3 regions of the Yersinia aldovae 670-83 genome follow, and region 3 is predicted to be linked to each of the others. Evidence: predicted binding sites of a transcription regulator. Region 3 holds the regulator's gene; each other region holds the start of a gene.

Region 1 (4,445 bases), 2.1 Mb from region 3:
GACTTGCTTATTATCCGATAGATTAAAAACAGAAACAGCCTCTGTCAGTTGGCGAGCCTGTTCTTCCAACGAAGCGGCGGCAGCAGCAGACTCTTGTACTAATGAAGCATTTTGCTGGGTAACACCGTCCATTTCTGCCACCGCCTGACCAATCTGGCTGATACCACGACTTTGTTCATCTGAAGCAGAGGCAATCTCTCCCATAATGTCGGTTACATTAGTCACTCTGTTCATCGTTTCTCCTGCTTCAGCAACTTGTCGTGAGCCAACATCAACCCGCAACACCGATCACTGATCAGCCCTTCAATTTCCTCAGCAGCCTGCGCACTGCGTTATGCCAAATTACGTACTTCACTCGCAACCACAGCAAAACCACGCCCCTGCTCACCGGTTCGAGCAGCGTTAACTGCGGCATTCAACGCCAGAATATTTGTCTGAAAGGCAATACTGTTTATTACGCCGATAATATCTGCAATACGGCGTGAGCTTTCAGTAATGCTGCTCATGGTTGCGACCAATGCCGCCAGTAGTGCCTGCTGACACCATGTAACCAATAATGCGACCCGCAAGCTGGCAGCGTCGGTTGCTTTATCGACGGCGGAATTGTCCCCCTCTACTGCACTACCAAACTCGCGGCTAAGGGAGGGATAGTCGTGGTTAAACACACGTTGAAAATCTTCATAGCGATCTTCTTTGACCGCCTTAAACATAGGCTCGCCCCCTATTACTTAATAATTCAGACCAACTTTGGATCGCTTTATCTGCCAGTAAGGGGTCTATCGCTACATGGGATTGCAGCTTAAATCTTGCTAAATCCTCTTGGGTATTTTTAAGCGCCGCACCTGTCGAAGTCAGTTCACGATCAGCATCTGCCGTTGCCCCATTTTGACGATATATTGCCGCTCGGATTAAACGAGTAGCCACACGAAAATATTGGTTATTACCTTTATTAATAATACTCACACTCTTCTGTTGATTGGCGCTTACCTGCAAAGAATGAGTTAATTGATTAAGTGAAAATAATGTAAATATTGAGACGTCGCCCCATAACAACAAAAATATAACAAGAAATAATAATAACGCCATCCTGATGGTGATATGTTTTAGGAAACTCACGGCAATCCCCCTACTTCTTATTTTTTAATTTATTCCCCTAATAATTCAAGGTGTTTATCGTTGATAATCTCTATGGCAAAAGTCATTAATTACCAAGACTAACTGCAAAAACAGCATAAAACCACAGCAAAAGATCAGCACAACCGAGCGATAATAATAAATTGATTGATCCAGTCTATTAAAGTGTAATGAACGATCACTTTATTTGATAGATAAATGATTAACAACTCTCGCTAGTTTCAATTAGATATGTATTTATTCTGAATATAAATACGGCATAACCTTTCCCATTAGCGGGTGGAATTACAAGCTAAAAAATTAATCTATTTATTTACAGAACAGAGATTACCAAAAATTATAATAACAGAATTAAATTAGATTTGACGTAAAAAATAAAATAATAACAAAAATTCATATCAAACCATCATTAGGTGATTTACTACAAAACTTATCTACTTATCTTCTTTTATTGCTCATCTCTTGCTTCATCCGAAAAAAATGGTGAGTGAGGATCCGTTTTATTCATAGAATACCGCGGGTATTTTGCATAACTGGCAATGGGATACGGAGCAGTCAGGAACCGTAACTTTTTTCATCATAAAACAGTGGGAAAAAGTGTAAATGCAAATAATAATTACTACCATTTAATGTTTGGCGTGATAAATTACGTCTCAGTATTTTTAAATTAGGAAGAGAACACGTCGTTATGCTCCCGATCTCGCATAAAACATCATGTTTCCTACTCACCATATTCGCCTGCCTATGCCTTATTTTAGGGTTATCCGGCTGTAAACCAGCGGAAGAAAGCAGCATCTCTACTGCGAGCGAAAATACATCAGCCTGGTCGCGTACGGTTGAAACAGCCAAAGGGCCGGTCACACTCACTCATCAGCCGCAACGTATTGTTTCTACAAGCATTACTATCACTGGTACCTTGCTGGCGATTAACGCCCCCATCATTGCCAGTGGTGCCACAATGCCTAATACCACGGTGGCCGATGCTCAAGGGTTCTTTACGCAATGGTCAGACGTCGCACAAGCCAGGCATCTGGTTCCTATTTATCAAACGGAGCCGAATGCTGAAGCAGTTGCCGGAATGAATCCTGACTTGATTATTATTTCCGCCACCGGGGGAGATTCCGCGCTGAAGTTGTACGAACAGTTATCTGCCATCGCGCCGACGCTGGTGATAAATTACGATGATAAAAGTTGGCAGCAACTGGCGATATTACTGGGGCAGGCCACCGGTCACGAGGCCGATGCTGAACAAGTGATAGCGAAATTTACTCGTCGGGTGAATGAAGTGAAGCAAAATATTACTCTGCCACCACAGCCGGTTTCTGCTTTCGTTTATCAGGCCGCTGGTAGTACCGCCAACCTGTGGACTGACAGCTCGGCACAGGGAAAACTGCTGCAAGAATTGGGTTTCACGCTAGCCAATGTGCCGGATGCCGTAAAAGGGAATACCAGCATGGGGCACCGTAAAGATATCATTCAGTTGGGCGGGGAGAAGTTGGCTGAGGGGTTGAATGGTGAAACTGTTTTACTGTTTTCAGGTCAGCAACCGGCTGTTGATGCTTTGAAAAGTAATAAGTTTCTAGCCCATATTCCGGCCATTGAGCACCACCGTGTCTACGCGGCCGGTTACGATACTTTCCGCCTGGATTATTACAGTGCGAGTAATTTGCTCACCAGGATTGAGAGGATGTTTAGAGGCTCACAGTGAGGTTGGTCTGGTTATAGCTTAAAACCAGGCCAGCCCCCTGCTTAGGTTAAAGCGAGAGTCAATCTGGTAATAAAAACAATGATCTAGCTCCGATAAGGGTAGATTTTTACCGATGCATTCTCGTCATAATTCGTGCTAATATGCTTTGGATTAATAATGATAATCATTTACTAAAACGCGTTCACTAAAAACACGTATTGATTAAAAAAGAGTTACGATGCCAGCAACTTACGCCTCAAATCCATCGTCAATAAAATCGCCGTCATCAGCAATCATTTCAGGTGCTCAAACAGTGCGCAGGCGTGGTTTTTTACTGTTACTCAGCGTGGTAGTACTGTTATTTGTTATGGCTGCCAGCCTGGTACTCGGTGCCAAAGCGATTCCCTTTTCAGTGGTTTGGCAGAGCTTGCTGGGTGAACACAGCAATGCAGACAGCATTTTAATTCTGGAATCACGCCTGCCCCGTACACTGATTGGTGTACTCGCGGGGGCGGCATTGGGGTTATCGGGTGCCGTGATTCAGGCATTGACCCGCAACCCGCTGGCCGACCCCGGTATTCTGGGTGTCAATGCTGGAGCCAGCTTTGCTGTGGTTATCGGTATCCTCGTTTTCGGCGTTAATGCCATTTATGGTTATATGCTCTCTGCTTTTATCGGCGCAATGGTCACGACCTTAGTGGTGTATTGGGTCGGTTCACTGGGCGGTGGCCGGGTAAACCCTTTACGCCTGACCCTCTCCGGTGTCGCCATCGGCGCGGTGTTGATGGGGATCTCCTCAGGGATATCGCTAACTCATCCACAGATCTACGACAGTATGCGTTTCTGGCAAGCGGGTTCACTGGATATCAGAAATATGTCCGTGGTGTTGGCTGTAGCACCGGCTATCCTTATCGGCTGCCTGATCGCTCTGTTACTCGCTCGGTCACTCAATGCCATGCATATGGGTGATGATTTAGCGGCAGCTATTGGTGCCCGTATTGGGCGCACTCAATTCTGGTCGGTTATCACTATAACCCTACTGTGCGGTGCCGCTACCGCTGCGGTTGGCCCTATCGCTTTTGTTGGCCTGATGGTTCCCCATATTGCTCGCTGGATTGTCGGCCCGAACCAATGTTGGATATTGCCCTTCACCCTGGTTTTGACACCTATTTTATTACTGGTATCTGACATTATTGGCCGTTTTCTGGTGCCGGGTGAGTTACGCGTTTCTATCGTCACCGCGTTTATCGGTGCGCCGCTACTGATCTGGTTAGTTCGAAGTCACAAAAGGATGAGTGCATTATGAAACCAGCGGCGGCCACCGCATGGCTATTGGGTCGGTCAAATGGCGCGATAAATTTGCGCATCCAGCCACGCAGCCTGATTGTCAGTGGATTACTCCTGCTTGCCTGTTTATCAGGTGCGCTGCTGGCATTAATGATTGGTACTCTGACACTATCCCCTCAGCAGGTGCTCGCGGCATTGTTTGGCCAAGTGAACGGTGCGGCGAATATTATCGTCAATCAATGGCGGCTCCCCCGTGCAGTGATAGCATTGCTATTTGGTGCCGCACTGGGAGTCAGTGGCGCAATATTTCAGTCGTTGGTACGTAACCCACTGGGTA
Region 2 (4,445 bases), 1.2 Mb from region 3:
ATTTATTTCACGGTATCGTAAAGAAGTTACCGGCGGGTTGGATGATACCCAATTGCGCCAGTTGGAAAGCCGTTTGGGTTATTTGCGTGAGTTAGAAGACCGCCGCCAAACCATTCTTAAATCCATTGAAGATCAGGGCAAGCTCACCGAGCAACTGGCCGGGGCCATCAATGGCACCATGAGTAAAACCGAGCTGGAAGACCTGTACCTCCCTTATAAGCCAAAGCGCCGTACCCGTGGGCAGATTGCGATTGAAGCCGGTCTGGAACCCTTGGCAGACAGTTTGTGGCATGATCCACAACAAGACCCTGAACAGGTTTCCCTCACCTATATTGATGCCGATAAAGGTGTGGCTGACACTAAAGCGGCACTGGATGGCGCACGCTACATCCTGATGGAGCGCTTTGCTGAAGATGCGTCCTTACTGGCAAAAGTGCGCCAGTATTTGTGGAAAAACGCCCATCTGGTGGCCAAAGTGGTGGAAGGTAAAGAGCAGGAAGGGGCCAAATTCCGCGATTACTTTAACCATCACGAGCCAATCGCTCAGGTGCCTTCTCACCGTGCGCTGGCGATGTTCCGTGGCCGTAATGAAGGTGTGCTGCAACTGGCATTGAATCCTGATCCGCAGTTTGATGAACCACCGCGAGAGAGTCAGGGTGAGCAGATCATTATCAATCATCTGGATTTGCGGCTAAATGGCGCGCCAGCAGATGCCTGGCGCAAAGCCGTGGTCAACTGGACGTGGCGCATCAAGGTGCTGCTGCATCTGGAAACCGAGCTGATGAGTACCCTGCGTGAACGTGCTGAAGATGAAGCAATTAACGTTTTCGCCCGTAATATGCAAGACCTGCTGATGGCCGCACCGGCGGGAATGCGCGCCACAATGGGTCTCGATCCTGGTCTGCGCACCGGGGTAAAAGTGGCCGTGGTTGACGCAACCGGGAAGCTGGTCGCCTTCGATACCATCTATCCTCACACCGGCCAGGCAGCAAAAGCCGCCGCCGTGGTCGCCGCGCTGTGCATCAAGCATCAGGTTGAATTAGTGGCTATTGGTAACGGCACCGCGTCACGGGAAACCGAACGCTTCTTTACCGAACTGCAACAGCAGTATCCGGCGGTTACCGCGCAAAAAGTGATTGTCAGCGAAGCGGGGGCGTCCGTTTATTCCGCCTCAGAGCTGGCAGCGCTGGAATTCCCTGACCTGGACGTTTCCATTCGTGGGGCGGTTTCCATCGCTCGCCGCTTGCAAGACCCATTGGCCGAACTGGTGAAAATCGATCCGAAATCTATCGGTGTCGGCCAGTATCAACATGATGTCAGCCAAAACCAATTGGCGAAAAAACTGGATATGGTGGTGGAAGACTGCGTAAACGCCGTCGGTGTAGATCTGAATACCGCATCAGTGCCATTGCTGGCCCGAGTAGCCGGTTTAACCCGCATGATGGCGCAAAACATCGTGAATTGGCGTGATGAAAATGGCCGATTCCATAACCGTGACCAATTACTAAAAGTCAGCCGTTTGGGGCCAAAAGCCTTCGAGCAGTGTGCGGGCTTCCTGCGTATCAATCATGGCGACAACCCGCTGGATGCCTCAACCGTTCACCCGGAAGCCTATCCGGTGGTCGAGCGTATTCTGGCCGCCACCGAGCAAGCATTGCAGGATTTAATGGGGAATTCCTCGGCGCTGCGCAATCTGAATGCGCGCGATTTCACCACCGAGAAGTTTGGTGTCCCGACGGTCACTGATATTCTGCGTGAGCTGGAAAAACCGGGCCGTGACCCGCGCCCTGAGTTCAAAACCGCCACCTTCGCTGAAGGTGTGGAAACACTCAACGATCTGACGCCGGGCATGATCCTTGAGGGTTCTGTCACCAACGTGACCAATTTTGGTGCCTTTGTGGATATTGGTGTTCATCAGGATGGCCTGGTGCATATCTCTTCACTGGCCGATAAGTTCGTCGATGACCCGCATAAAGTGGTGAAAGCTGGTGATATCGTCAAAGTGAAAGTGATGGAAGTGGATTTGCAGCGCAAGCGCATCGCACTGACTATGCGCCTTGATGAACAACCGGGTGAAAGTGGTTCGCGCCGGGGTAGCAGCAGCGACAGTCGTGGCAGCACCGGTAATGATAACCGTGGCGCTGGCCGCCCGCGTAACGCGAATGACTCAAGCAACCGCGCTCCGGCAAAAGGGCGAGCAGACAGCAGCGCAGGTGGCAATAGCGCCATGAGTGATGCACTGGCCGCGGCCTTGAAGAAGCGTTAATCGTTTATAGCAGGGCCGCAGTTCAGACGTTGTGGCCCTGCTTTATTGGCTTATTGCCAATATTCTCTCCTGCCGAGCGTTTTTTCATATCCTTTTCTTCTATAAAACCCATAAATAATTCTTTAAATCAATTAACGGGCAATTATTTTTCCTGCGGATGATGATAAGTCATATCGAATTTTCTGGCTTTATTTAACATTCCATTTAACAAATAGCAGCATAATGGGGTCTACTATTACGATGATTTTATAAATAGTTACGATAGTATTCCGCATGTTAATTAGAATTCTAATGTTAATACCCTAATCTCACGGTGATTCTACTATGTTATCTGACGCTCTTTTCACGTACAGATATAAACTTATAGAAACAATTAGTTAACTGATTTAACTCATCGTTCTCATTTGCGATTATTGCAGTTTGATGGTAAAACAAGCGTAAATAGAAATCAGACTCATTAATTATAAAAATAAAACTGTAACGAATACTTACCTTTCAGTATTCAACCTGAGTTGAACATGAAAACGATTCTTACTATTATTATTTTACCCATTAGCTTTTAGAGTATAATCACTCTAGATTCTGGTTCGCCAATGCGTTATCACGAGAGGCTTACATGCATCTTATCCCGCAACGCTCCTACAAAATCGTTGGTTTCTCCCCTGAAATCAGCCCGGCTTACCGGCAGAAACTGCTGTCACTGGGTATGTTACCTGGCTCCTCATTTAATGTTGTTCGCCTCGCCCCATTAGGTGACCCCATTCAGATAGAAACCCGCAGAGTCAGTTTAGTGGTACGCAAAAAAGATTTAGACCTGCTCACGCTGGACCTGCAACCCTAATATTTCGGGTTAACATCTTCTTTTGGCTGCCAGGTCGGGTGTGAACCCCCCTGCGGAGCCTGATTTTAATTTATTGATATCACGTTGGATCATGAAAGCACTCACCATTGGCTTGATCGGTAACCCTAATGCGGGTAAAACCACACTTTTTAACCAGTTAACTGGCGCACGACAACGTGTTGGTAACTGGGCGGGGGTCACCGTTGAGCGCAAGGAAGGCCACTTCAACACGGCGCAGCATCAGGTGACATTGGTCGATTTGCCAGGAACCTACTCTCTGACCACCATTTCAGAGCAAACCTCGCTAGATGAGCAAATTGCCTGTCACTATATTTTAAGTGGCGAAGCAGACCTGCTGATCAACGTGATTGATGCCGTCAATTTGGAGCGCAACCTCTACCTGACGCTGCAACTACTTGAGTTGGGCATCCCCTGCATCGTTGCACTCAATATGTTGGATATTGCCAAGAGCCAACATATTGAAATTGATATAAAAGCATTATCTCAACAACTGGGTTGCCCGGTTATCCCGCTGGTTTCCACCCGTGGGCAGGGTATCAATGAATTAAAAAGCAGTATTGATGAGTTTCAGCCCGCCACCTTTAGGGCATTAGTCAGCTATCCGCCGGTTCTTCTCACTGAAGTCGAAAAGCTCGTTCAGGAAATGCCAGAAGCATGGCCGGTTCAACAGCGCCGCTGGCTGGCACTGCAAATTCTCGAAGGTGATATTTACAGCCTGGCGCGGGCCGGTGTGGCCCCCAATCGGGTTGAACAGGCGCGCCAACAACTGCATGAATCTCAACACGAAGATCCTGAGTTGGTGATCGCCGATGCCCGCTACCAGAGTATTGCCCGCATCTGCGACGCGGTCGGTAACTCACAACAGGCGGAGCCAAACCGCCTGACGCAAGCCCTGGATAAGGTGATCCTTAACCGCTGGCTAGGGGTGCCGATATTCCTGTTCGTGATGTATTTAATGTTCGTATTAGCCATAAATATCGGTGGCGCGCTGCAACCTATTTTTGATATCGGCTCAGCGGCTATCTTTATTCAAGGACTACAATGGGTCGGCCATACCTTGCACTTTCCGCAGTGGCTAACCGTATTCCTCGCTCAAGGGGTGGGGGGCGGGATTAATACCGTGCTGCCGCTGGTGCCGCAGATTGGCATGATGTATCTGTTCCTCTCATTTTTGGAGGATTCCGGCTACATGGCGCGTGCTGCTTTCGTGATGGACCGCCTGATGCAGGCATTAGGGTTGCCGGGCAAATCATTTGTACCACTGATTGTCGGTTTCGGTTGTAACGTGCCGTCTATCATGGGCGCGCGGACACTGGA
Region 3 (4,445 bases):
CGAACGGACAATTTCATCCATCGTAACTCCCGCACTTTCCACCAACGCCGAACCACTGCTGACACGGTTGACCGACTCATTGATCAAGCCATCAATCTCCTTCGCCGCTTGCGCGCTGCGTTGGGCCAGGTTACGCACTTCACTGGCTACCACGGCAAAACCACGGCCCTGTTCGCCCGCTCTTGCCGCCTCCACTGCCGCATTCAGCGCCAGAATGTTAGTTTGAAAAGCAATGCTGTTAATGACAGTAGTTATGTCAGCTATTTTTCGTGAACTGGCAGAAATCTCATTCATGGTGTTAACCACATCCGCCACCAGCAACCCGCCCTTTTTCGCCGTCGCAGAGGCACTCGCTGCAAGTTGGCTGGCATGATGTGCGTTATCCGCATTGTGTTTTACGGTCGCGGTGAGCTGCTCCATACTCGCTGCCGTCTCTTCCAATGCCGCCGCTTGCTGTTCGGTGCGGGATGACAAATCAGTATTACCGGCTGAAATCTCAGCGGCACCGTGATAAATACCGTCGGTACTGCTACGAATCGTCTGAACCGTGTTCACCAGACTGGTTTGTACATCGCGCAAAAGCGGAAATAACCGCCCAACACAGTTTCGACCAAAATCGGTGATAGGCTGACCAAGCTGACCGGAAGCAATCACCCGGAAATGCTCGCGGATCTCATCCAACGGGCGCACCAGGTTCGCCACCAGATAACGATCCGTCGCTAATAAAATCAACAAGCCAGCAACCAAAGCAGAGATAAGCGTGACGCTACTCACTTTTGTCAGATGTGAGAATTGTTCTTTAGCCACCCCGATAGCTTTTGATGCCGACTGATTAAAGCTTTCTGCCACGGAACCATATTGGCGGCTCAAGGCAGGCACGGTTTTCTTGGCCAATTCTTGATACGCGGCACTATTGTTATCCATCGCGGCCTGATAAAGCGGGGTAACACCCTGCTCAATTAATCCGCTCCATCCATCAATAACCCCAGTGACTAGTACAGGATCAATTTGTGCATGGTCGACAGCTTTAAACTCTGCCAGTTTTTTTTTCAAATTCTCCAGGGCGACATTCGATGATTTCAGTTCTTTGTCTGCATCCGCGATATTACCGTTTTGGCGATAATCCACTGAGCGGGCAAGCCGTGTCACCATACGGAAATACTGATCGGTTCCCTGATTCACCAAATTCATGTTTTCTACCAACACACTGTTCGCATTGGATGATTGTGTTAATTGATTCAGTGATAGCAATGTATAAGCTGATACGCCGCCCCAGAGCAGGCAAAATATGCCAAGAACCCAAAGTAAAGCCACCCTGATGCTAATATTTTTTAAAAACTGCATGTGCGTTCCCCTTATATAACGGATGATTGCCGTTAGAGACTCTGGTGTTATTTGATGACCGAAAAGCAGTAAAGTACGTCCATACAGCTAACGATAGCTCCTTTACCGGCAGACTTTCATCTGACGAATTTCCCCTGGCACCGCAAATTGCAACCATTCGGCTACACAACGGTTATCGGCAACGGCGTTGTAAGGTTGAGTGACTCGCGAAAATTTAATATCGCATAAACTTGATATCAGCCTGATGCTGTTTTCTGGCATTATGTTGCCCTATCGAAATGTGCTATATTATTGGGCATAACGCTCAAAAATCAGCATAACTATTTGAATTTAAAAGGTATTAAGTTATATGGCAACTGTAGGCATTTTCTTTGGCAGCGATACTGGCAATACTGAAAACATTGCCAAGATGATCCAAAAGCAACTGGGCAAAGAGGTTGCTGAGGTTCATGACATTGCCAAAAGCAGTAAAGAAGATTTAGAAGGCTTCGATATTCTGCTGATCGGTATTCCAACCTGGTATTACGGTGAAGCGCAGTGTGACTGGGATGATTTCTTCCCAACCCTGGAAGAGATCGATTTCAACGGCAAGCTGGTAGCATTGTTCGGTTGCGGTGATCAGGAAGATTACGCCGAGTATTTCTGTGATGCGATGGGGACAGTGCGCGATATCATCGAACCGCGTGGTGCTGCTATCGTCGGTCACTGGCCAACCGCAGGCTACCATTTTGAAGCCTCTAAAGGCCTGGCTGATGACGACCACTTTATTGGTCTGGCAATCGATGAAGACCGTCAGCCAGAGTTGACCAATGAACGTGTTCACGCTTGGGTAAAACAGATCAGTGAAGAACTGAATTTGGCCGAGATCGTCGGTTAATTTGGTATATCGGAAACGCTGTGATGGTATCTTTTATATACAATCAGGCGTTTCCGCCCTCTTTTAAGCACGCTTGCTTCGCGTAAAATAATCTCTTTCGCCCTGAATAGCCCACCAAACATGTGTGGCTATGTCTGCCGGGTAAATTTGCTCTGTTAAGCGGCCCACAAATCCGCACCATCATCGGTGTAAAATGAAAATAAACGGCTACAAATTTGTAACTTTATTTGTAGCCACTGTACACTTGAATGATGTGTTATCCCCATTCCTCAACACACTGCATGATTAATCTTACAAAGTGTGCAATTATAACTTTGTTAACAACCACGGTTTTCATTTGGGGCTAGCAGTTCTATAATGAGACGCAATTGAGAATATTGCGCCACGGATGTCATAGGCTGAACAGCCTTAATTTGAATCGATAGTAATAGGACTGAATCCGCATGACTGACAACAACAAAGCCTTAAAAAACGCAGGCCTTAAAGTAACACTGCCCCGGCTCAAAATTCTGGAAGTGTTGCAAAACCCAGCGTGCCATCACGTCAGCGCGGAAGATCTTTATAAAAAGCTGATCGATATCGGAGAAGAGATTGGTTTGGCAACGGTTTACCGTGTGCTGAATCAGTTTGATGATGCCGGTATTGTTACCCGCCATAACTTCGAAGGCGGCAAATCAGTCTTTGAGCTGACGCAACAACATCACCATGATCACCTTATCTGTCTGGATTGCGGCAAAGTGATCGAATTTAGCAATGAATCGATTGAATCGCTGCAACGTGAAATTGCTAAACAACACGGTATCAAACTGACCAATCACAGTCTGTATCTGTACGGCCACTGTGAATCCGGTGATTGCCGTGAAAATGAGTCAGCTCACGACAAAAGATAATGCTGTTTTATCGCGTTAACTTATAAAGATTTTTAAGCACTGCTGAAATATATAACCCGCAATATGGCCGCCTTTCCCGCATGTAACCCGAGATTAGCTCGGTGGGGAGTCAGGTGGTCATTCTTATTTATACCCTTCTCCCTTAGTTACTCTCATTCATCCTATGAACCAGCGCAAGTGCTGTTCAAAATAGTTTATAACCAATTTGTTATTCGCTGGCGGCCTACCTGCAATGACTTTGGGTATAGACCTTGCGACCTGCATAAATTTAACGCAAAAAAAACCCCGGACTCGCCGGGGGAAAGCTATCAACTCAACTTCATTTAATCGACAATTCGTTGAGCTACAAATAAATCAAACAGGAGGTACATCAGACACAGCACTTATAAAGCATCAAACTTTAACCGGTTCAACGCGGCTACTGCGTTTGCCATCCGGGCTGGTCGAGCGGATCAACACCTCACCACTGACCTTAGGCTGCGCGTTGACATCATACTTCTGCCACTGCTTACCACCATCAGTTGAATACTCGATAATCAAGCCAGGCAGAGAGATATTGGCTTCCAACAGCCCGGTAACAATCCGCGCTCCCGGAACCGGCAAGCGATATGACACACCCGCTTTATCCAGTTTTGCCAGTTCGCGCTGGCCCATGATATTGGCAAAACGCTGCCAGTCACTGTCCAATGCTTTAGTATCCACCCAGTGCGTTTCGCCACCTTTATACTCGCGACCCGCTTGATAAGTCTGCTCCCATGATGCGCGATGCCAGGCACGCTCAGCCAATGGCAACACCCGTGGGAAGATCATGTATTCCATCTGCTCATCAGTACGGACGGTTTCATTCCATGACTGACCAGAGATACCCTGTACACCCGGCCACGCTTTATCGCTCTTCGCGCTAAAGTGATTGCCGTCGCGATCCACGGAGGTTTCAGCGTTTTGCGGCATGTTATTGGGAGCGAAACTAAAGACCTTAGCCTCATCAGTGAAGCGCGTTGCCCAGTAGTAGCCGCGTTCATTCGGATTAACTTCATATGGCATATCGAAATAGACATAATCCGGATTGGAAGCTACAACTTCATAGCCTTTATTGGCCCAATCATTGATAGAATCAGCCCCACCCCAGTAGAGGGTATCCCAGAAGTTGACGCCAACACGTTTGGTCGCAAACGCTTTGGCATCTTTCGCGTCTTTCAAACCATCCTGCCAGGCTTGCATCTTCTCGATACCGTGAGCATTGACCATCTTGCTGACTTCAATAGCGAAGTAGCTGGAAAGGTGCTCAACATCCTGAATCTTGCCTTGCTTGACCATGTCCTGACAGACCTGAG

The links. The regulator Fur, encoded in region 3, represses iron uptake genes when iron is present. The targets are predictions, from matches to a motif close to ATAATAATGAGAACNACTATCAA.
Region 1: the regulator Fur is predicted to act here: its motif matches at 2,993-3,015, upstream of fepD (Fe(3+)-siderophore ABC transporter permease).
Region 2: the regulator Fur is predicted to act here: its motif matches at 2,785-2,807, upstream of feoA (ferrous iron transporter A).

The regions. Positions count from the first base shown of each region.
Region 1 covers NZ_CP009781.1:2,055,363-2,059,807, forward strand. Annotated here, with positions in the region: partial or broken gene AT01_RS22655 (methyl-accepting chemotaxis protein) at 1-533, opposite strand, end outside; gene AT01_RS22660 (Tar ligand binding domain-containing protein) at 703-1,116, opposite strand; gene fepB (Fe2+-enterobactin ABC transporter substrate-binding protein) at 1,823-2,842, shown strand; gene fepD (Fe(3+)-siderophore ABC transporter permease) at 3,060-4,127, shown strand; gene fepG (iron-enterobactin ABC transporter permease) at 4,124-4,445, shown strand, end outside.
Region 2 covers NZ_CP009781.1:2,930,880-2,935,324, reverse strand. Annotated here, with positions in the region: gene AT01_RS13205 (Tex family protein) at 1-2,266, shown strand, start outside; gene feoA (ferrous iron transporter A) at 2,883-3,107, shown strand; gene feoB (Fe(2+) transporter permease subunit FeoB) at 3,199-4,445, shown strand, end outside.
Region 3 covers NZ_CP009781.1:4,133,445-4,137,889, reverse strand. Annotated here, with positions in the region: gene AT01_RS18600 (methyl-accepting chemotaxis protein) at 1-1,344, opposite strand, end outside; gene fldA (flavodoxin FldA) at 1,694-2,221, shown strand; gene fur (ferric iron uptake transcriptional regulator) at 2,665-3,111, shown strand; gene AT01_RS18585 (beta-N-acetylhexosaminidase) at 3,505-4,445, opposite strand, start outside.